Regions from separate parts of the Vogesella amnigena genome, predicted to be linked through region 3. Evidence: riboswitches for the same ligand, from Rfam matches in the RefSeq annotation. Region 3 holds a riboswitch; each other region holds the start of a gene.
What was found. A riboswitch is a leader RNA that binds a small molecule or an ion and turns the genes downstream of it on or off. The one in region 3 is predicted to bind glycine.
Positions count from the first base shown of each region.

Region 1: another riboswitch for glycine. It lies ahead of gcvT (glycine cleavage system aminomethyltransferase GcvT); the one in region 3 lies ahead of glyA (serine hydroxymethyltransferase).
Region 2: another riboswitch for glycine. It lies ahead of glyA (serine hydroxymethyltransferase); the one in region 3 lies ahead of glyA (serine hydroxymethyltransferase).

Region 1 covers NZ_JBHRYH010000043.1:31,258-39,130, reverse strand. Annotated here, with positions in the region: gene ACFOKJ_RS13860 (CheR family methyltransferase) at 1-48, shown strand, start outside; gene ACFOKJ_RS13855 (protein-glutamate methylesterase/protein-glutamine glutaminase) at 55-1,128, shown strand; gene cheD (chemoreceptor glutamine deamidase CheD) at 1,128-1,727, shown strand; gene fdxA (ferredoxin FdxA) at 1,908-2,231, opposite strand; gene gluQRS (tRNA glutamyl-Q(34) synthetase GluQRS) at 2,295-3,191, shown strand; glycine riboswitch at 3,311-3,401, shown strand; glycine riboswitch at 3,411-3,505, shown strand; gene gcvT (glycine cleavage system aminomethyltransferase GcvT) at 3,540-4,628, shown strand; gene gcvH (glycine cleavage system protein GcvH) at 4,710-5,096, shown strand; gene gcvP (aminomethyl-transferring glycine dehydrogenase) at 5,291-7,873, shown strand, end outside.
Region 2 covers NZ_JBHRYH010000042.1:42,793-50,665, forward strand. Annotated here, with positions in the region: gene ACFOKJ_RS13630 (hydroxypyruvate isomerase family protein) at 1-711, shown strand, start outside; gene ACFOKJ_RS13635 (DEAD/DEAH box helicase) at 1,011-2,342, shown strand; gene ACFOKJ_RS13640 (L-serine ammonia-lyase) at 2,446-3,846, opposite strand; gene glyA (serine hydroxymethyltransferase) at 3,849-5,117, opposite strand; glycine riboswitch at 5,295-5,393, opposite strand; gene ACFOKJ_RS13650 (EAL domain-containing protein) at 5,646-7,873, opposite strand, start outside.
Region 3 covers NZ_JBHRYH010000015.1:4,799-12,671, reverse strand. Annotated here, with positions in the region: gene mmuM (homocysteine S-methyltransferase) at 1-110, opposite strand, end outside; gene ACFOKJ_RS06945 (methyl-accepting chemotaxis protein) at 173-2,041, opposite strand; glycine riboswitch at 2,468-2,567, shown strand; glycine riboswitch at 2,569-2,664, shown strand; gene glyA (serine hydroxymethyltransferase) at 2,806-4,059, shown strand; gene ACFOKJ_RS06935 (L-serine ammonia-lyase) at 4,181-5,581, shown strand; gene ACFOKJ_RS06930 (branched-chain amino acid ABC transporter substrate-binding protein) at 6,127-7,353, opposite strand; gene putA (trifunctional transcriptional regulator/proline dehydrogenase/L-glutamate gamma-semialdehyde dehydrogenase) at 7,475-7,873, opposite strand, start outside.

The sequences.
Region 1 (7,873 bases), on a different contig from region 3:
ACCTTTGAGCCCTGCGGCAAGACTGCTTACCGCCTGGCGCGGGGATAAGACGGCATGGGACAAGCGCGCAAGATTCGCGTGGTGGTGGTGGACGACTCGGCACTGATTCGAGAGTTGCTGAGCAAGATCATCAATGCCGCGCCGGACATGGAAGTCGTGGCACTGGCGCCGGATCCGCTGGCGGCGCGCGAGCGTATCCGCGAGACCAATCCGGACGTGGTGACACTGGATGTGGAAATGCCGCGCATGGATGGCCTGGAGTTCTTGCGCCGGCTGATGAGCCTGCGGCCAACCCCGGTGCTGATGATTTCCTCGCTCACCGCTGCCGGTTCCGATATTGCCCTGCGGGCGCTGGAACTGGGCGCGGTGGATTGTATTGAAAAGCCGCAGGTGGATATCAGCCGCGGCATGCAGGAGTATGCAGAGCTGATTTGCGACAAGATACGCACCGCCGCCGCCGCGCGGGTGCAGTTGCCTACCCGTTTCATCCAGCCACAGGTGCAGCCGGTGCCAGCGCTGGCCAATGCGCCCATCCTGCGCAAGGATGCGGTAATCGTGGTGGGGGCCTCCACTGGTGGTACCGAGGCGCTGCGCGAATTTCTCAGCGGCTTGCCGGTGAATACGCCGCCGGTGCTGGTGGTGCAGCATATGCCGGAAAATTTCACGCTGTCGTTTGCCAACCGGCTGGACCAGTGCTGTGCCATGACGGTGAGTGAAGCCACCGATGGCCAGCCGTTGAGCAGTGGCCATATCTATATCGCGCCGGGGCATTCCCACCTCAGCATCGTCAGGAGCGGCGGGCAGCTGTGTACCCACCTGGATCAGGGCGAACCGGTGAATCGCCACCGCCCGGCGGTGGATGTGCTGTTCGATTCCGCAGCCAGCCTGCTGGGCAAACGGGCGGTAGGGGTGATTCTTACCGGCATGGGCAAGGATGGTGCCGCCGGCATGTTGCGCATGCGCGAGGCCGGTAGCTACAACCTGGGGCAGAACCAGGCGACCTGCGTGGTGTACGGCATGCCGCGCGCCGCGTATGAAATCGGCGCGGTACACGAAGTGGTGCCGCTGCCGCACATGGCCGAGCGTGTACTGGCCTATCTGTGCGGCCAACAGAAGCGGGAGGTCTGATGCTTACCGGCCACGCGGCGCACCGCTATCTCGACAAACATTTCAACCGCAATGCCGCCAAGCTGTTGCCGGGCGAGTACCAGGCCACCGACGACGGCCTGCTGCTGGTGACCGTGCTGGGCTCCTGCGTTTCCGCCTGCCTGCGCGACCGGGCTACCGGTATTGCCGGCATGAATCACTTCATGCTGCCGGATCAGGGCAGCAGCAGCAGCGACCGCCTGATGCCGGCTCGCTTCGGCACCCATGCCATGGAGCTGCTGATCAACGACATGCTCAAGCTCGGTGCCAGCCGCCGCAGCCTGGAAGCCAAGGTATTCGGTGGCGGCAATGTGCTGGATGGCATGACCAAGGCTAATATCGGCCAGCGCAATGCCGGTTTCGTACGCGCCTTCCTGGCCCAGGAAAACATCCCCATCGTGGCGGAAGACCTGGGGGCGGATATCGCGCGCAAGGTGTATTTCTTCACTGACAGCGGCAAGGTGCTGATCAAGAAGATCCGCCCGCAGCACACTCTGGTGCAGGAAGAGGAAAGCTACCGCCGCCGCATCGACCGCGACAGCGAGAGCAAGGCCGGCGGCGACGTGGACCTGTTCATCTGAGCCAGTCGAGAGTGTTGACAACGTTCCTTTGCACTGCAAAAGAGTGTTGTTTTATCAACAGGAAGGCTGCCGACTCAAGCACTTGGCTAGAGCGGCCCGGCTTTGCCGGGGCCGGTTACGCATAAGCGGGTAGTTTGTCAGTCGCCAGGGTTGGCCGCATCTGCGGCCAACCTGCTACTGCTAGCGCTCCAGCAGCGGCAGCTTGTCTGTCACCGTGGCCCAGTGTTCATGGTCCGGCAGCGGCTCCTTCTGCTCCACGATTACCGGCCATACCCTGGACAGCTCGGCATTCAGTGCCAGCATGGCGTGCTGGGCCGGCGGCAGCTCCTCCTCGGTGGTGATGGCGTTGATCGGGCACTCCGGCACGCACAGCGTGCAATCGATGCACTCGTCCGGGTCGATCACCAGAAAGTTGGGGCCTTCGTGGAAGCAGTCCACCGGGCACACTTCCACACAGTCGGTGTATTTGCATTTGATGCAGGCTTCGGTTACAACGTGCGTCATTTTTCGCCCTCCAGCGCAGCCCGTGGTGGCCGCCTCTGCTGATTATTGTTTGCCAGCCCGCATATGTCTGCTTCTGATTCCACCTATCGTGGCCGCTTCGCGCCCAGCCCCACCGGTCTGTTGCACGCCGGCTCGCTGACCACGGCAGTCGGCAGCTACCTGGAAGCTCGCAGCCGGGGCGGGCAATGGCTGCTGCGCATGGAAGACCTGGACCCGCCACGTGAAATGCCGGGGGCTGCGGCCAACATCCTGCGCACGCTGGAAGCCTTCGGCTTTGAATGGGACGGCGAGGTGGTGTACCAGAGCCAGCGTCATCACCTGTACCGCGCGGCGCTGGATCAGCTTGTCCGCCAGGGCGACGCCTACGGCTGTGCCTGCACCCGCAAGGAAATCAGCGAACAGGGGCGGCGTGGCGTGGATGGCATGGTCTACCCCGGTACCTGCCGTCACGGCGTGGCTGCAGGGCGCAGCCCGCGTGCCTGGCGGCTGCGGGTGCCGGATGCCGAACTGGGCTTCGACGACCGGCTGCAGGGCTATTACGCGCAACAGCTGCAACGCGACATCGGCGATTTCGTGCTGCTGCGTGCCGATGGCTTCTGGGCCTACCAGCTGGCGGTGGTGGTGGATGATATCGAGCAGGGCATCAGCGATATCGTGCGTGGCGCCGACCTGCTGGTGTCCACCCCGCGCCAGCTGTGGCTGCGGCAGTGTCTGGGCAGCGCGATGGTCAGCCATTGCCACCTGCCGCTGATGGTGAATGCCGCCGGCGAGAAGCTTTCCAAGCAGACGCTGGCGCCTGCCATTTCCCCAGCGTTGGCCGCACAGGAGCTGCGGCTGGCACTGCGGCGGCTGGGCCATGTCGCACCGCCGGAGGTGCAGAGCCTGGCGGAACTGTGGCAGTGGGCGCGCGGCAGTTGGTCATTGTCCACAGTGCCGGTAGGCCCGGTAGTGATCGAATAACTGCCTAAACGCTTGGCGCTAAAGCGATTTATCACGTGCTGCGGCAAGCGACTTGTCGCAAGTGTCTGAAAACTGGGCAAAACCCGACTTGCCAAGCGGGCTTTGGGCGACGATAATCGCCGCATTCCGCAGGAGAGTGCAGCCGCAGGGCTGCCGCCGAAGGCGCAAGTGCACCCGCAATCGCTCAGGCAAAAGGACTGCAAGAATCGGGCCGCAAGGCCTGCTGAATCTGGAGAGCGGCGCATAACGCGCCCACCGAAGGGGCTAACGGCGCAATGCCGGAAAATCTCAGGTGCATGGACAGAGGGGTGTGAGCTAGCGGAAAAACTCACTCCGAGGACTTGCCCAATGACGGCCCCGAAACGTACCCCACTGTTTGACGCGCATATTGCTGCCGGTGCAAAGATGGTTGACTTTGCCGGCTGGGAAATGCCCATCCATTACGGCTCGCAGCTGAAAGAACATGAAGTTGTGCGTAACGACGCCGGCATGTTCGACGTGTCCCACATGACCGTGGTCGACATCAGCGGTAGCGACGCCAAGGCCTGGCTGCAAAAGCTGATCGCCAACGACGTGTCCAAGCTGGGCTTCGAAGGCAAGGCCCTGTACTCCGGCATGCTCAACGAGCAGGGCGGCGTGGTGGACGACCTGATCGTGTACCTGGCAGCCAATGGCTACCGCATGGTGATCAACGCCGGCACTACCGAAAAAGACCTGGCATGGATGGAAAAGCAATCCGCCGGTTTCGACGTGAAACTGCAAGTGCGCCGCGACCTGGCCATGCTGGCGGTACAAGGCCCGCAAGCCATTGCCAAGGTCTGTGCCGTGAAGCCGGACTGGGCTGAAGCCATCCAGGGTCTGAAAGTATTCCAGGGCCTGCCGTTCGGCGAGTGGTTCGTGGCCCGCACCGGTTACACCGGTGAAGACGGCCTGGAAATCATGATTCCGGCTGCCGAGGCCATCAATTTCTTCAATCAGCTGCAGGCAGCCGGCGTAGCGCCGATCGGCCTGGGCGCGCGCGACACCCTGCGTCTGGAAGCCGGCATGAACCTGTACGGCCACGACATGGACGAAACTGTGTCGCCGCTGGAAGCCGGCATGGGCTGGACCATTGCCTGGAACCCGGAAGAGCGTGACTTCATCGGCCGCAAGGCACTGGAAGCCCAGAAAGCCGCCGGCGTGGCCATGAAACAGGTTGGCCTGGTGCTGGAAGGCCGCGGCGTGCTGCGCGAAGGCCTGAAAGTGGTGGTAGAGGGCGCGGGTGAAGGCATCATCACCAGCGGCACCTTCTCGCCGACCCTGAAGCATTCCATCGCCATCGCCCGTGTTCCGGCTGCTACCGGCGCCACCGCTCTGGTGGACCTGCGTGGCACCCTGACCGAAGTGCGCGTGGTGAAAATGCCGTTCGTGCGCAACGGCAAGAAAGTTTTTGAATAAGCTGGTGTATAACGACGTGGCGAGAGCGTCACCCCGGTACTACCCAATCAAGATCCAAACTATCTGCATCAGGAGAATCACATGAGCAACATCCCCGCCGAACTGAAATACGTATCCAGCCACGAATGGCTGCGTCTGGAAGCTGACGGTACCGTTACCGTGGGCATCACCGAGCATGCACAAGAGCTGCTGGGCGACATCGTGTTCGTGGAACTGCCGGCAGTTGGCAGCGCACTGGGTGATGGCGAGCAGGCTGGCGTGGTGGAATCGGTAAAAGCCGCTTCCGATATCTACGCGCCGATCGCCGGCGAAGTGCTGGAAGTGAACGCCGAACTGGAAGCAACTCCGGACCTCGCCAACAGCGAGCCGTACGGCGCAGGCTGGTTCTTCAAGATCAAGCCGGCCAACGCCGCCGATCTGGACAAGCTGCTCGACGCCGCTGCCTACGCAGCCGAAATCGGCGCCTGATCGAATTGCCCTGCCGTCTCTCGATGGCGGGGCTTTTGTTTTTTTGAATCAGGATTCCGCCACGAAAACCACGAAAAGACACGAACGATAAATTAGCAGTCACATCCGTACGATGCGACCTGTCAGGGTGGGTTCGTGTGATTTCGTGGTTTTCGTGGCCAAGATCCTGGTTCTTTAATGACGGAACCGAAGACATGTCGCTCTCGCAACTCTTCAATCATCAAGAATTCATCGAACGCCACATTGGCCCGTGCGAGGCCGAGAAGGCCGAGATGCTGGCCTACGTAGGTGCTGCCTCGCTGGAAGACCTGGTAGCGCAGACCGTGCCGGCCAACATCCGCTTCAACCGCGCGCTGGACATCCCGCCGGCGCAGCGCGAAGCCGACGCCCTGGCCGACCTCAAGGCCGTAGCCAGCAAGAACGTGGTGAACAACTCCTTCATCGGCCTGGGTTACTACCCGGTGCTGACCCCGGGCGTGATCCTGCGCAACGTGCTGGAAAACCCGGGCTGGTACACCGCCTACACCCCGTACCAGGCTGAAATCGCCCAGGGCCGCCTGGAAGCGCTGCTGAACTTCCAGCAGATGATCATCGACCTGACCGGTCTGGAAGTTGCCAACGCCTCGCTGCTGGACGAAGCCACCGCCGCCGCCGAAGCCATGGCCATGGCGCGCCGTGTGTCCAAGTCCAAATCCAACCAGTTCTTCGTGGACAGCCGCGTGCTGCCGCAGACTCTGGATGTGATGCGTACCCGTGCCGAATACTTCGGCTTCGAGCTGGTGCAGGGCCACCCGGAAGAAGCCGGCAACGGCGAATACTTCGGCGTGCTGTTCCAGTACCCGGGCGAATCCGGCGAGCTGCTGGATCTGACTCCGTACATCGCTGCGGCCAAGGCCAAGGGCGCGCTGGCCGTGGTTGCTGCCGACGTAATGGCGCTGGTGGCACTGAAGTCGCCGGCCGAAATGGGCGCCGACGTAGCGGTGGGCAACACCCAGCGCTTTGGCGTGCCGATGGGCTTCGGCGGCCCGCACGCCGCCTTCTTCGCCTTCAAGGACGACATGAAGCGCTCCGCCCCGGGCCGCATCATCGGCGTATCGGTGGATGCCAAGGGCAAGACCGCGCTGCGCATGGCACTGCAGACCCGCGAGCAGCACATCCGTCGCGAAAAGGCCAACTCCAACATTTGTACCTCGCAAGTGCTGCTGGCCAACATCGCCGGCATGTACGCCGTGTACCACGGCGCCGAGGGCGTGAAGCGCATCGCCGCGCGCATCCACCGCATGGCTGCCATCTTCGCCCACGCGGTGAAGGCTGCCGGCGGCAAGCTGGTATTCGACCGCTTCTTCGACACCGTACAGGTTGAGCTGGGCGCCAATGCGGCCAACGTTTACGCCGCTGCACTGGCAGCCGGCATCAACCTGCGCGATGCCGGTAACGGCGTGCTGGGCGTGGCCTTCCACGAAGCCGCTACCGAAGCCGACCTGAAGCAGCTGATCGAGATCTTCACCGGCAAGCCGGCCGATATCGCCGCGCTGGACGCCGCCGCTGCAGACGCCATTCCGGCCGCGCTGAAGCGTGAATCCGCCATCCTGTCGCACCCGGTGTTCAACACCCACCACAGCGAACACGAGATGCTGCGCTATCTCAAGAAGCTGGAAAACCGCGACCTGGCGATGAACCACTCCATGATCAGCCTCGGCAGCTGCACCATGAAGCTGAACGCCACCAGCGAGATGATCCCGATCACCTGGCCGGAATTCGCCAACATGCACCCGTTCGCCCCGCGCGAACAGACTGCCGGCTACCTGGAAATGATCGAAGGCCTGCAGCAGCAGCTGATGGCCATCACCGGCTTTGACGCCATTTCCATCCAGCCGAACTCCGGCGCGCAGGGCGAATACGCCGGCCTGCTGGCGATCCGCCGCTACCACGCCAGCCGTGGCGAAGCGCACCGCACCATCTGCCTGATCCCGCAATCCGCACACGGTACCAACCCGGCTACCGCGCAGATGCTGGGCATGCAGGTTGTGGTGGTGAAGACCGACGACAACGGCAACGTGGACATGACCGACATGCGTGCCAAGGCCGAGCAGCATGCGGCCAACCTCGGCGCGCTGATGATTACCTACCCGTCCACCCACGGTGTGTTCGAGGAAGGCATCAAGGAAATCTGCGAGATCGTGCACGCGGCCGGTGGTCAGGTGTACATGGACGGCGCCAACATGAACGCCCAGGTGGGTCTGACCCGTCCGGCCGACATCGGTGCCGACGTGCTGCACATGAACCTGCACAAGACCTTCTGCATCCCGCACGGCGGCGGCGGCCCGGGCATGGGCCCGATCGGCATGAAAGCGCACCTGGCGCCGTTCATGGCCAACCACGTGGTGTCCGCAGTACCGGGCGCCGTGGCCGGCCAGAGCGCGGTATCCGCTGCGCCGTTCGGCTCCGCTTCCATCCTGCCGATCTCCTACATGTACATCCGCATGATGGGCGCGGAAGGCATGAAGCACGCCACCGAAATGGCACTGCTGAACGCCAACTACCTGATGAAGAACCTGTCGGCGCACTACCCGGTGCTGTACACCGGCCGTAACGGCCGCGTGGCACACGAGTGCATCATCGACCTGCGCCCGCTGAAGGCCGCCTCCGGCGTGACCGAAGTGGACGTGGCCAAGCGTCTGATGGACTACGGCTTCCACGCGCCGACCATGAGCTTCCCGGTAGCGGGCACGCTGATGATCGAGCCGACCGAATCCGAATCCAAGGCCGAGCTGGAT
Region 2 (7,873 bases), on a different contig from region 3:
ACCGCACAGGCCGGCTTTGCCGCGGTGGAGATCCAGTTTCCGTACGACGTAGCGGCGGCAGAACTGGCGGCGGCGGCCACCGCTGCCGGAGTGGAAGTCATCCTGATCAATGTGCCTGCCGGTGACCTGATGCAGGGCGGAGCGGGGTTGGCCGCACAGCCGCGGCTGCAGGCGGAGTTTGCCGCCGCGCTGCCGCAGGCGCTGGCCTATGCCCAGGCACTGGGTGTGCGCATGGTGAATGTGCTGCCCGGCAGGCTGGCGGAGGGTGTCAGCCGTCAGCAGGCACTGGCCACGCTGGCGGCCAACCTCGATGCTGCGGCGGACTTTTTCCGGCCGCATGGCATCCGTGTAGTGTGCGAGGCAATCAATGATATCGATATGCCAGGCTTTCTGCTACGCACCGCCGACGAGCTGGCCGTGCTGCTGGCGACTTGCAATAGTCGTGACATTGGCATGCAGATCGATCTGTATCACATGGCGCGCATGCAGCAGGACATTCCGGCGCTGCTGTCGAAACATCTTCCCGCCATTGCCCATGTGCAGTTTGCCGATGCGCCGGGGCGGGGCGAGCCGGGTAGTGGTGAACTGGCGCTGCGCCAGTATCTGCAGCAGTTGGATGCGTTGGGTTATCGCGGTTGGTGCGCCGCGGAATACCGGCCGACACGACCGACCGTGGAAACGCTGGCCTGGCTGACCACTGATGCTTGGTGATTTTTTGCATACACTTTGGCGTGGCATTGCAAAATCAGTGGCTTGCCGCTGTTGTCGTTGAATATTTCTTGCAATGGCAAAATATTTTCGTTATAGTGCGCCCTCTTCGAAATTAGCCGGCGGATTCTACCCGCGCCGTCGGCCTCTGATATTTCATCGCCTCTGACGCCTTTTGGCCTGTTGCCGCCATGTCCTTGCTTTCAGGACCGCTGTTTGCCGCTTGTCAGGTTGGTTCGATGACCTGTTACCCCTCAAGCGGGCTTACACCCGGCTTATCCAGCCGGACTGAAAGGATTGATATGCATTTCTCCGATCTCGGACTTCCCGTTGTTGTTGCCAAAGCCCTGGAACAAGCCGGTTACGATACCCCGACTCCGGTACAGGCCGAAGCCGTACCGGCAGCTATCGCCGGTCGCGATCTGCTGGTTTCCGCACAAACCGGTAGCGGCAAGACCGCAGCCTTCCTGCTGCCGGCACTGACCCGCATCAGCGAGCGTTCCAAAGGCCCGGGTAACGGCCCGCGCGTACTGGTGCTGACCCCGACCCGCGAACTGGCACAGCAGGTGGAAAAGAACGCCATGGTTTACGGTGAAGGCATGCGCTTCCTGCGCACCGTTACCCTGGTAGGCGGCGCTTCCTTCGGTTTCCAGACCCGCGCACTGTCGCGCCCGGTTGACATCATCGTGGCTACCCCGGGTCGCCTGATGGACCACATGCGCTCCGGCCGCATCGACTTCTCGCGCCTGGAAATGCTGGTGCTGGACGAAGCCGACCGCATGCTGGACATGGGCTTCATCGAAGACATCGAGACCATCGTTGCCGCCACCCCGGCCGAGCGTCAGACCCTGTTGTTCTCCGCTACCCTGGACGGCATCGTCGGCAAGATGGCCGAGCGCATGACCCGCGATCCGCAGCGTATCGAGATCGAGCGCAAGGATGACAGCGGCAGCATCGAAGAACATCTGCTGTACGCCGATGACAACAACCACAAGAACCGTCTGCTGGACGCCATCCTGAAGGAGTCCAACTTCGACCAGGCCGTGGTGTTCACCGCTACCAAGATCGGTTCCGAAGAAATCGCCGACAAGCTGTGCGACATGGGCTACTCCGCAGCCTGCCTGCATGGTGACATGCCGCAAAGCTGGCGTAACCGCACCCTGAACGACCTGCGTCGTGGCCGCATCAAGATCCTGGTGGCTACCGACGTGGCCGCTCGCGGCATCGACGTACCGGGCATCGGCCTGGTAGTGAACTACGATCTGCCGAAGCAGGCGGAAGACTACGTGCACCGTATCGGCCGTACCGGTCGTGCCGGCCGCAGCGGCGTGGCGATCACCATCGCCGAATCGCGCGAATTCCACCGCGTACGTCGTATCGAGCAATACCTGAAGCGCCAGCTGGCTGAAGCCGTGATCCAGGGCATGGAGCCGACCCGTCGTCCGCCGAAAGGCCGTCGTCCGCAAGGCGCCGGTGCTCGTGACGGCCAGCGTCGTGGTGGCTACGGCGACCGCAAGCCGGGTTCCGGCTACGCAGGCAACCGTGGTGGCAGCAGCTACGGCGATCGCCGCGGCAGCAGCGGTCCGCGTCAGGGTGGCCATGGCGGCGAACGCCGTGCCCCGCGCGCAGAATAAGCGTTAGCGAGCCATTCAAAAAAACCGCCCTGCCAGTAAAGGCAGGGCGGTTTTTCTATGCAGCAGCCCCAGGCTTGCGCTCAGGGTTGGCCGCAAGCGGGCATCAGCATTCCACGATATTCACCGGCACCTCAATCACATTGATCGCCAGGCCGCCACGCGCGGTTTCCTTGTACTTGCTGTTCATGTCGCGGCCGGTGTCGCGCATGGTCTTGATGACCCGGTCCAGCGACACAAAGTGCTGGCCATCGCCGCGCAGTGCCATGCGCACCGCGTTGATGGCCTTTACCGCCGCCATGGCGTTGCGCTCGATGCACGGCACCTGCACCAGGCCGCCCACCGGGTCGCAGGTCAGGCCCAGGTTATGCTCCATGCCGATCTCGGCGGCGTTTTCCACCTGCTCCGGCGTCGCGCCCATTACCTCGGCAAGGCCGCCGGCTGCCATCGAGCAGGCCGAACCGACTTCGCCCTGGCAACCGACTTCGGCACCGGAGATGGAGGCATTGAGTTTGAACAGGATGCCGATCGCGCCAGCGGTGAGCAGGAAGCGCACCACGCCATCCTCGTTGGCACCCGGCACAAAACGCGCGTAGTAGTGCAGCACGGCAGGGATGATGCCGGCAGCACCGTTGGTGGGCGCAGTGACAACTCGTCCGCCGCCGGCGTTTTCCTCGTTCACCGCCAGTGCGTACAGGTTTACCCAGTCCATTACCGTCAGCGGGTCGCGCAGGCTGGCTTCCGGGGCATTGGTGAGCTTGCGGTACAGGTCGGCAGCACGGCGTTTCACCTTCATGCCGCCAGGAAGAATGCCTTCCTGTGCGCAGCCGCGCTGTACGCAGTTCTGCATTACCTGCCAGATACGCAGCAGACCGGCACGCACTTCTTCCTCGCTACGCCAGGCCAGCTCGTTTTCCAGCATGATCTGGCTGATGCTCTTGCCTTCACGCTGACACAGCGCCAGCAGTTCGGCGCCGCTGCTGAACGGGTGGCGTAGCTCCTCGCTGCCCGGTGGGGTGAAGCCGGCATCGATTGCCGCCTCATCCACCACGAAGCCACCTCCCACCGAGTAGTAGGCGCGCTTGTCCAGCACTTCACCTTGATCGTTACGCGCCTCAAAGGTCATGCCGTTCGGGTGAAAGGGCAGTGTCTTGCGCTTGTGCAGCACCAGATGTTCACCCTCGGCAAAGGCGATTTCGTGGCTGCCAAGCAGCCGCAGCCGCTTGCTGTCACGAATCGCCGCCACCATGCCCGGCACCGCATCGGTATCCACTTCGTCCGGCAGCTCGCCCTGTAGCCCAAGCAGCACGGCAATGTCGGAGCCGTGGCCCTTGCCGGTGGCGCCCAGCGAGCCGAACAGCTCGCAGCGCACGCTGGCCACTGCCGGCAGCAGACCGTCTTTTTCCAGACGGGCGACAAACTGCCGCGCGGCACGCATCGGGCCGACGGTATGCGAGCTGGACGGGCCGATGCCGATCTTGAACAGATCAAACACGCTGAGGGCCATGATCAGCTCCCGCTGGTTTCACGGTATACCGGGAAGGCGGCACACAGCTCTGCAGCCTGGCGTTTTACACGCGCGCTCACTTCCGGGTTCTCGATGTCGTCGAGAATGTCACACACCCAGTGCGCCACCTGGCGCGCTTCGGTTTCCTTGAAGCCACGGCTGGTGATCGCCGGGGTGCCGATACGGATGCCGCTGGTCACGAACGGGCTTTGCGGATCGTTCGGCACCGCGTTCTTGTTCACGGTGATGTGGGCGGCGCCCAGCGCGGCGTCGGCCGCCTTGCCGGTAAGGCCCTTGTCGATCAGGCTCAGCAGGAACAGGTGGTCGTCGGTTTTGCCGGAGACGATGCTGTAGCCACGGTCCTGGAACACCTGCACCATGGCGCGGGCGTTGGCCAGCACCTGCTTCTGGTAATCAACGAATTCCGGCTGCAGCGCCTCCTGGAATGCCACCGCCTTGGCGGCAATCACGTGCATCAGCGGGCCGCCCTGGATGCCGGGGAATACCACCGAATTCAGCTTCTTCTCCAGCTCCGGGTTGGCCGCAGCGAGGATCAGGCCGCCACGCGGGCCGCGCAGGGTCTTGTGGGTGGTGGTGGTCACCACGTGGGCGTGCGGAATCGGGTTCGGGTACAGGCCGGCGGCTACCAGGCCAGCTACGTGGGCCATGTCCACGAACAGGTAGGCACCGATGCTGTCGGCGATTTCGCGCATGCGCTTCCAGTCCACGATCAGCGAGTAGGCGGAGAAGCCGGCCACGATCATCTTCGGCTGGTACTCATTGGCCATGCGCTGTACTTCGTCGTAATCGATCTCGCCGGTTTCCGGATTCAGGCCGTACTGCACCGCGTGGTAGATCTTGCCGGAGAAGTTGACCTTGGCGCCGTGGGTGAGGTGGCCGCCGTGGGCCAGGCTCATGCCGAGCACGGTGTCGTGCGGCTCCAGCAGCGCCATGTACACGGCGGCATTGGCCTGGCTGCCGGAGTGCGGCTGCACGTTGGCGTAGTCGGCGCCGAACAGCGCTTTGGCACGGTCGATGGCCAGTTGCTCCACCACGTCCACGTGTTCGCAGCCGCCGTAGTAGCGCTTGCCGGGGTAGCCCTCGGCGTACTTGTTGGTGAGCTGGCTGCCCTGGGCCTGCATCACGCGCGGACTGGTGTAGTTTTCGGAGGCAATCAGCTCGATGTGGTCCTGCTGGCGTTGGTCTTCGGCCTGCATGGCGGCCCACAGGGCGTCGTCGAAGCCGGCAATCTGCATATCACGGGTAAACATGGCGCTCTCCAGACAAAGGCTGCGGCCAACCTTGGCCGCAAGCCCGGTAAATGGGGGTGGGTGGTCGCTAGCGACCTTGCTTGCCCCCTCTGTCCGTGTGCCTGAGAGATTGGGTGCGCGTGTACGCACCGTGCTGCCTTCGGCGAGGCGCCATGCGGGCGCCTGCTCTCCAGAGAGCCTGGGCAGACAGTCCTTTTGCCTGAGAGTTTTCGGGGCGATTCCCCTTCGGCGCCGCCGCTGGTTTTGCAACCGGGCGATCTCTCCTGTCTGCCTGATGTGGCTGCGACCCAATCTAGAGAGCGGGTTGTCGGGCGTCAATGCCGCCGGTGGAGCGCCTGGCCATGGCGATGGCAGGGCGCCTGGCGGTGGGGATTGCGCCGGGAGGAAAATAGGTGGATTTGCGTCGCGGTCAAAATGAAAGCGGTCGCTTATGGCAATGCCGTCAGGGGCGGCCTTCGCATGTCGCTGTAAAAATAAATTGCTGATTTATATGGGAATTGATGTGTTTTTGCCACAGTCGGCCTGCGGTCAGCGCGTCTCGGCGTCGCGGTCCTGGTTCAGTGCATCTGTCAGCGGTTGGCAACCATGCGGAAAGTTTGTCTGCAATTCGCAGTCGCAGGTGAAGGGTTGCGGCCGCATGATGGCGTAGCCCTGGGCATAATCGATGCCCAGCAGGCCAACGGCCTGCATCAGCTGCGGCGTTTCGACGAACTCGGCGATGGTGCGCTTGCCCATCACGTGGCCGATGTGGTTGATGGCTGCCACCATGGCGTGATCGATGGGGTCGTCCAGCATGTCCTTGACGAAGCTGCCGTCGATCTTCAGGTAGTCCACCGGCAGGTGTTTCAGGTAGCTGAACGATGACATGCCGGAGCCGAAATCATCCAGCGAGAAACGGCAGCCCAGCTGCTGCAGCTCGGCAATAAAGCGCGTGGCATCGCTGAGATTGGCGATGGCGCTGGTTTCGGTGATCTCGAAACAGATGCTGTGCGGTGCAATGGCATGCTGGCGGAACTGCTCGCGCACGAAATCGAGAAAAGCATCGTCGCCGATGCTGTTGCCGGACAGGTTGATGGCGCAGGTGGCAATGGGGGCCCCCTTACGGCAATGCTGTCTGGCAGCCAGGGTGGCAAATGCCTGCTGCACCACCCAGCGGTCGATCAGCAGCATCAGGCCGTAACGCTCCGCCGCCGGGATGAAGCTGATCGGCGGTACCAGGCGGCCGAATTCATCGTGCAGCCGCAGCAGCAACTCGATATGGACGCCGCTGGACGCCTCTTCGTGCAGCGGCGCGATCTGCTGCATGTATAGACGGAAGCGGTTTTCCTCCAGTGCCAGGTGGATGCGCTGCACCCAGGCCATCTCGCCGTACTTCATCGATAGTTCCGAGTCGTCCGGATGGTAGACCTGCACCCGGTTGCGCCCCTTTTCCTTGGCCATGTAGCAGGCGACATCCGCAGCGCGCAGGGCTTCGGCCAGGGTGCTGAGTGGCCGGCTAAGATGCACCAGCCCGATGCTGATACTGGTATTGAACGGCCGGCCCTGCCAGACAAAGTGCAGATCCTGCACGGTTTGCCGCAACGCCTCGGCAATCTGGCCGGCATGAATGGCAGGGCAGTGCTCCAGCAGGATGCCGAATTCGTCGCCGCCCAGCCGGGCCAGGGTGTCCCCGTCACGCAACTGTTTTTGCAGCAGGGTGCAGATCTGGCGCAGCAGCTCGTCGCCGGCTGCGTGTCCACTGGTGTCATTCACCAGCTTGAACTGGTCCAGGTCGAGAAACATCAGCGCATGTTCTACCGGCTTGCTGCTGCTGGCCTGCCGCTCGATGGCGAGCTCCAGGCGCTGCTCGAATTCGCGGCGGTTTACCAGGCCGGTGAGCGCATCGTGACTGGCCTGCCAGGACAGGTTGGCAACGTACTGGCGCTCGCGGGTCATGTCGTGCAGCACCAGTACCGCACCACTGACACGGCCATGGCTGAAGATCGGCGCGGCAACCAGGGAAATGGCAATGGCACTGCCGTCCAGGCGCACCATCAGCTGGGCATGCTGGCTGCTGCCGCTGGTTTTTCCGCTCAGTATCTCTTCCAGCAGCTGGCCGTCTTGTTGCTGGTTCTGCTCGTCCAGCATGCGGATTATGGAGTTCAGCGGCAGTCCGCGTGCCTGTTCGTCCAGCCAGGTGGTGAGCTGCTCGGCTGCCGGGTTCATGTAGGAGATGAAGCCGGCTTCATCAATGGTGATGACGGCATCGCCAATCGAGGCCAGGGTAACCTGAGCGCGTTCCTTTTCTTCGTTCAGGGCTTGTTCGAATGCGGTGCGCTGTCGCAATAGCTTGCTGGTACGCCGGGTTGCCAGCATGACCAGCAGTGCACTGGCCAGTACGTTGACGGTGAGCAGCAGCTGCTGGATGAAGCGGGAGGCGGCCCCCAGCGAATCGGAGAAGGCCTTTTCCAGCGGGGTGAGCTGTTCGTTGATGTGGCGGATCTGCGCCGCCCAGCTGCGTATTTCCTCAGGGCTGGGGCGGTGGTGGCTGAAGGTGGCATGCATGCTGGCCGCAAGCTCGGTGAGCTGCAGCAGGTGATGGTCGCCGGCGGTCCAGTGCTGGATGGCGGTTTTCAGGTAGCTGACGTGGCGGAAATTGCGGTACAGCCAGATCATGCCGGGGACGTCGTCCGGGTGGTTGCCGCCCTGTATGAAACTGCTGCCGGCGCGCGCGAGATCAGGCTCGGCGGCATCCAGCGCCTGTCGGCCGTCACGGT
Region 3 (7,873 bases):
GACCACAGCGCGTCGTTCAGGTCGCAACCACGGCGCTCCAGCTCGGAGGCCATGGCACCGTCCAGTACGATGGGGGTGGTGTTATCGAATACGGCAAAGGGATCCTGCACTTGCTGCTCCTTGCAATGAAAAACCCCGGCCTGGGCCGGGGCGGGAATGCGTGACGCGGGAATCAGAGCTTGAAGCGTGCAACCAGCGATTTCAGCTCATCGCCACGCTGTGCCAGCATGTTGATGGTGGCCAGTGCTTCCTGCAGGCTGATATCGGTCTGCTGCGCCATCACGTTCACACGTTCGGCACTGCGCGCCATCTCGTTGGTAGCCACGCCCTGCTCTGCCGTGGAGGAGGTGATTTCCCCCATGCGCGAGGAAATCTCTTCGGCATTGGTCTTGATCACTTCCACCTTGTCGGCGGCCTGGCGCGACAATGCTACACCAGATGCCACCTTCTCGTTGGTGGTGTCGGCGTGTTCGATGGCCTCGCCGGTACGGCGGATCACGGTATCGATCATCTCGGCAATCTGCACGGTGGCGGTAGCGGTACGCTCGGCCAGCTTGCGCACTTCGTCGGCCACCACGGCGAAACCGCGACCGGATTCGCCGGCACGCGCGGCCTCGATGGCGGCATTCAGCGCCAGCAGGTTGGTCTGGTCGGCGATGTCGCGAATCACGCCCACGATGCCCTTGATCTGCTCGGACTGGCCGGACAGGCTGCCCATCACGTTATGCAGCGATGCCACCGCATCCTGAATCGACTGTACTTCGCGCTCCACCTCGGCCATGGCGCGATGCGATTCCACCGAGTTGGTGCGCGACTGCGCCACCAGGCCTTCGGTTTCGCCCACGTGGTCGGCAATGTGGTTGATGCTGACGGTGATTTCCTCGATGGTGGCCGCGGTAGCGGACAGCTCGGTGGACTGCACGCGGGAATCCTGGCCGATCTTTTCCGCCACGCGGCTCAGCTCGCTGGCGTCGCGCGCCAGTGCGTCGGACTCCTCGCGCACGGTGATGAACATCTCGCGCAGCTTGGCAACAAACTGGTTGAAGTCATCGGCAATCTTGCCCACTTCATCCAGATTGCCCACCGGCAGGGTCTTGGTAAGGTCGCCATGGCCGCTGGCCACTTCCTTCATTGCCTTGTGCAGGGTGCCCAGGCCGGACAACATGCGCGCCACACCGACATACGCGAAGATACCAGCCAGGATCATGCCGGCCACGGCCAGACCTACCATCACCATCAGCAGCTGGCGTACCGGCGCCATGGCAGCCGCATGCGGCACGGCCACACCCAGCAGCCAGGTCGTATTCGGTACCGGGAACAGCGCCACCATCTGCTTGCTGCCATCCAGCTCGGCAAACTGGATCTGGCCATCCTTGTTCAGCGCGTTCAGGTCAAAGCCCGGAATCACGTCGCTGATCTTCTTCAGACCGGAATCCTTCTGCGGATGGGCAATCACGTCGCCAGCGGCAGTAATCAGGAAGGCGTAGCCATCGCCCGGCAGCTTGGCGGCAGTCACTTCCTCCACCACCCGTGCCAGGGTCACGTCACCACCGGCCACGGCCACCAGCTGACCGCCATCCTTGCGCGCCTGGGCAAAAGTGATGATCGGGCGCTTGGTAGCGGCATCGATATACGGCGGCGAAGCGATTGGGCCGTTGGCATCCTTGGCCGCCAGGAACCACGGACGGCCAGTCGGGTCGTAGCCCGGCGGCACCGGCGAACCGCCGGTGAACTGGGTCATGGTCTTGTCCGGCTGGCCAACATACATGTCATCGAACTTACCGGCCTGCTGTGCCTGGTCGAGAATGGGCTTGAGTTCACCGGTACCAAAGCGCGGCAGTACCGATGCCACGATGGTCTGGCGCACCTGCACCCACTCGGAGACAAAGCTCACCTTGTTGTCGGCCGCCATCTTGATCTGGCCTTCGATCTGGCTCTCCAGCGTGGAGCTCATCTTCCAGTAGGCCACGCTACAGAAGACGACGGCCAGGGCTGCGATGACCAGCAGCACAAACGCCATCAGTTTTGCGCGCAAAGACATGATTGGTTCTTCCCCTGTTTATTGAATTATGGAGTTGGGTTTTGCTACAAACGAGGGCTGGCCTCGTTCCTTTTATAGTCAGAAATCAATTTCGTGTACTTTTGCTTGCGCCACCGTGCACAAGCTAACGACATTTGATTTAAAACAATTTTACATTTTCGATATGTTAGGTTTAAGCCGGAAAAATTTCCACTAGAAGCTGAAGAAAGTTCCCGATGGCCGTTCCCGGCAAGATGCCAGCCTTGCTAGCCCGCTCGCTGTGCACCACTCAAGGAGCACGGCCGTGGATTCGGCAGCAAGCATTCCGCGGCAAGCCGATCAGCAATTGCTGCAACTGCACATCGAATACTGTCCGACATGCGTTGACAGCCCGCGCCGGCTTCTCTAGATTGCGCCAAGCCACGCGGCCAATTTCACAGGTTGGCCGCCACCAGTGCAGGAGAGACTGCCCGGGCCTTGCGCCTGGCGGCAGCGCCGAAGGGGAATCGCCCCAGAAACTCTCAGGCAAAAGAACTGCTCTGGTCAGGCACTCTGGAGAGTAGGCCCGCAGCCGCGCGGCCTCGCCGAAGGCAGCATGGCCAGTACACACTGCGCCGCAATCTCTCAGGCAAAGGGACAGAGGGGGCATCGTCCGGTGATACCGGGCGGACGCCCATCCATCTGTCTGCCACACCCAGCAGACCGTCTGCCCGTCACCGCCCGTTTTGCAAGGCGCGGTGCGGCCAACCTTTTGCCGCCAGCGCCGGTGACCAAGGAGATACCCAATGTTTACCCAGGACATGCAGATTGCCGGCTTCGACGACGCCCTGTGGGCCGCCATGCAGGCCGAAGACCAACGCCAGCAGGACCACATCGAGCTGATTGCCTCCGAAAACTACACCAGCCCGCGCGTGATGCAGGCGCAGGGCAGCCAGCTCACCAATAAATACGCCGAGGGCTACCCCGGCAAGCGCTACTACGGCGGCTGCGAGCACGTGGACGTGGTGGAGCAGCTGGCCATCGACCGTGCCAAACAGCTGTTCGGCGCCGACTACGCCAACGTGCAGCCGCACTCCGGCAGCCAGGCCAATGCCGCCGTGTACATGGCGCTGCTGGAGCCGCACGACACCGTGCTTGGCATGAGCCTGGCCCACGGCGGTCACCTCACCCACGGCGCCAAAGTCAACTTCTCCGGCAAGATCTATCACGCAGTGCAGTACGGTCTGAATCCGGAAACCGGCGAGATCGATTACGACGAAGTGCAGCGCATGGCCAATGAATATCAGCCGAAGATGATCGTGGCCGGCTTCTCCGCCTACTCGCTGATCGTGGACTGGAAGCGCATGCGCGAGATCGCCGACAGCATCGGCGCCTACCTGTTCGTGGACATGGCGCACGTGGCCGGTCTGGTGGCTGCCGGGCTGTACCCTAACCCGATTCCGCACGCCCACGTGGTGACCACCACCACCCACAAGACCCTGCGCGGCCCGCGTGGCGGCCTGATCCTGGCTGCGGCCAACCTGGAGCTGGAGAAGAAGCTGAATTCGGTGGTATTCCCCGGCATTCAGGGCGGCCCGCTGATGCACGTGATCGCCGCCAAGGCCGTAGCGTTCCAGGAGGCGCTGCAGCCGGAATTCGTCGACTACCAGAAGCAGGTACTGGCCAACGCCCGCGCCATGGTGGCGGTGTTCCAGGAGCGCGGTTACAGCATTGTGTCCGGCAAAACCGACGACCACCTGTTCCTGCTGAGCCTGATCGACAAGGGCCTTACCGGCAAGGCTGCCGACGCCGCGCTGGGCGCCGCTCACATCACCGTGAACAAGAACGCGGTGCCGAACGACCCGCAAAGCCCGTTCGTGACCAGCGGCATCCGCATCGGCACCCCGGCCATCACCAGCCGTGGCTTCAAGGAAACCGAGGCGCGCCAGGTGGCGCACTGGGTGTGCGACATCCTCGACGACATCGAGAATCCGGAAGTGAGCGCGCGTGTAAAACGCCAGGTAGCGGAGCTGTGCGCCGCCTATCCGGTCTATCGTTAAATAGTAGTGAACGTTGCGGCCAACCCTGGCCGCAACGTATTGTCCAATAACACGGGCTTACCGCCTGTAAACCGGGCGCCGCCAACCCACGGCGGCGCCGCAACCAGACAAGAGAAGCAGCATGGCTATCAGTGTTTTCGACCTGTTCAAGATCGGCATCGGCCCCTCCAGCTCCCACACCGTCGGCCCGATGCGCGCCGCGCGGCAGTTTGTTGCCCGCCTGGAAAAAGACGGCTTGCTGGCCGCCACCACGCGCGTGAAATCGGAAATGTTCGGTTCGCTGGGCGCCACCGGCAAGGGGCACGGCACCGATACCGCGGTGCTGCTGGGTCTGGCTGGCGAACAACCCGACTTGGTCGATACCGACGCCGTGCCGCAGATACTGGCCACCATCCGTACCGACAAGGCCATCAACCTGCTCGGCCAGCAGCTCATCGCCTTCAACGAAGCGGAAGACCTGCTGCTGTACAAGCGCAAGGCCCTGCCCTACCACCCCAACGGCATGATCTTCGAAGCCTTCGACGCTGCCGGCAACAGCCTGTCCAAGCGTGCCTACTACTCGGTAGGCGGCGGCTTCGTGGTGGACGAGGCAGCGATCGATGCCGGCTTTGTGCCGCCGGGCGTGACCGAACTGAAGCACCCGTTCAAGACCGGTGCCGAGCTGCTGGCGCTGTGTCAGCGCCACGGCAAGAGCATCAGCCAGATCATGCTGGAGAACGAGCTGGCCTGGCGCAGCGAGGGAGAGGTGCGCGCCGGTCTGCTGCAGATCTGGCAAGTGATGCAGGGCTGCGTGCAGCGCGGCTGCAGCCACGAAGGCATCCTGCCCGGCGGCATGAAGGTAAAACGCCGCGCCGCCGACCTGTACCGCAAGCTCACCAATGCGCCGGAAGCCGCACTGCGCGACCCGCTGACGGTGATGGACTGGGTAAACCTGTACGCACTGGCGGTGAACGAGGAAAACGCCGGCGGTGGCCGCGTGGTAACCGCCCCCACCAACGGTGCCGCCGGCATCATCCCCGCAGTGCTGCATTACTACGCGCGCTTTGTACCGGGCGCCAACGACGATGGTGTGGTGCGCTTCCTGCTCACCGCCGGCGCCATCGGCATCCTGTTCAAACTCAATGCCTCCATCTCCGGTGCAGAAGTCGGCTGCCAGGGCGAAGTTGGCTCTGCCTGTTCCATGGCCGCCGGCGCACTGGCGGAAGTGCTGGGCGGCACGCCGGAACAGGCGGAAAACGCCGCCGAGATCGGCATGGAGCACAACCTGGGCCTGACCTGCGACCCGGTGGGCGGCCTGGTGCAGGTGCCGTGCATCGAGCGCAATGCCATGGCGGCGATCAAGGCCATCAACGCCGCGCGTATGGCACTGCGTGGCGACGGTCAGCACTTTGTGTCGCTGGACCGGGTGATCAAGACCATGCGCGACACTGGCCGTGACATGAGCAACAAGTACAAGGAAACCGCGCGTGGCGGCCTGGCGATCAATGTGATCGAGGTGCCGGTGAACATCGTGGAGTGCTGATGCCCATCTGCGGCCAACCCTGGCCGCAGACAAGACAACGCCCGCAAATGCGGGCGTTTTTCATGGGCAACCGTAAATACCGACTTAGCGGCTTGACCTCCAAGACGGCATCTATTCACCACGTAGGTTGCGGCCCTGCGCAGCGAAGCCCAACGTTTACCGCGTCAGGTTTTGTATCCGCTGCGCGGATGATGTTTGAAGTCGCCGGTTCCGCCCGGCGGACGGGCCAGGGGGCGTGCCGCCGCCCCCTCGCGACCCCGCTCGCCCCTTATGGTCCGCGAAACCCCGGCCAAAAAGGCATTCGCCAGGCGCCGGCAATTCGCCGTTTGCTAACGTCAAACGGCTCAGCTGCCGTCTTAAAACCTGGCGAACACCATTTTGGCCGGCGCTCCCCGTGGGGCAGTTTGGGCGCTTCACAACGTTGGCCGCAAATTTTGTTGCGGCATGACCGCCCAAACGGTATCTGCGGTGTTACGCGGTATCCGTTGCACACAAACAAAAAGCCCGGCATTGCTGCCGGGCTTTGCTGACTTGCGTCGAGAGGCTTACTGGGCCGCGGAAGCAGCAGCTGCCGGAGCGGCGCCACCACCAACGGTTTCCATCACGGTCCACTGACCGTTCTGTACCTTGTACACGGTAATGCCACCGTCTTTCAGGTCGCCCTTCTCGTCGTAGGTCCAGTTGGAAGAGGTCACGCCATCCTTGTACTGGATCTTGGCCAGTACCGGCAGGTACTTGGCCGGCTCGGCGGAGTTGGCTTCCTTCATGGCGGCGATCAGCACGCGGGTAGCATCGTAGCCGTACGGGGAGTAGGTAGCTACGTCCATGTTGAAGCGGGCCTTGTAACGGGTAGCGTAATCAGCACCCTTCGGCATCTTGTCCAGCGGCAGGCCAGCCAGCGAGGCGATGGTGCCTTCGGCTTCCTTGCCAGCCAGCTGCAGGAAGTTCGGGGTCTTGGTCATTTCGCCGGATACCAGCGGAGCCTTCAGACCCAGGCGCTTCATCTGCTTGGCCATCGGAGCGGACTGCGCATCGGCGCCACCGTAGAACACCACGTCCGGCGATACGCCCTTGATGGAAGTCAGGATGGCGGCAAAGTCGGTAGCCTTGTCGTTGGTGAATTCACGCTTCACCACTTCGCCACCGGCTGCCTTCACTGCCTTCTCGAATTCGTCGGCCAGACCCTGACCGTAAGCGGTGCGGTCGTCAACGATCACGATCTTCTTGGCGCCCAGCTTGTTCACCACGAACTGGCCCATTACCGAACCCTGCTGGGTGTCGGAGGTCATGGAACGGAAGGTGGTCTTGTAACCCTGGGTGGTGAACACCGGGGAGGTCGCCATGGCTACCATCGGGATGCCGGCGTCAGAGTAGATCTTGGAAGCCGGGATGGAGGTGCCGGAGTTGAAGTGGCCAACGATACCGGCCACTTTGTTGTCGACGAACTTCTGAGCCAGCTGGGTGGCGATCTTCGGGTCAGCCTGGTCATCTTCCGCTACCAGTTCGAAAGTCACCGGCTTGCCATCGATGGACGGCTTCTCGGCGTTGGCATCTTCGATTGCCAGGGTCACGCCGTTCTTGTATTCCTCGCCGTAGTGAGCCTGCGGGCCGGTCAGCGGGGCGGCAAAGCCGATTTTCACCACGTTGCCGCTGGCTTCTGCAGCCGGAGCGGAAGCGGCGTCGGTAGCAGCCTGGTCTTTCTGGCTGCAACCTACGATAGCCAGGGCGGCAGCAACAGCAAGGGATACGCTGGTCAGTTTGTTCAGTCGCATGTCGTTTCTCTTCTCTTTGTGTGTCAGGGTTTGCTCGTGCCAATGGATTTTGTCGATTGGCGAACGTTTACAACAAGGCAGGCGGCATTATTTCAATGCCGCCCGCCCCGCGCAAGTCCAATCAGTCTCCGATGCTCATCAGACTCGCATTACCGCCAGCAGCCGTGGTATTCACGCTAATGGCACGCTCCACTACCAGTCGGTGCAGGTTGTAACCACCCTGCTCGACCAGCAACAGCGGAATCAGGGCACCGTCGCGACGGGCCAGCGTCTGGCGCAGGCGTTCGGCATCCGGGCCGGCATACAGCAGCGCGGTCACGTCGGCTGCCTCTACCTTGTCGGCCACTTGCACCGCGCTCTTGAGCTGTGCGGCCAACTGTTGTGCGGCGCTGTTGTCCTGCAGCAGCACCTGGTTGCCGGTGGCAAACGCGGCCGCCACCTGCATCACCAGTGCTTCCAGATTGTCTGCCCAGCAGGCCACCAGGCCACGCGGCGCAAACAGCAGGGTATTGAGTTCGCC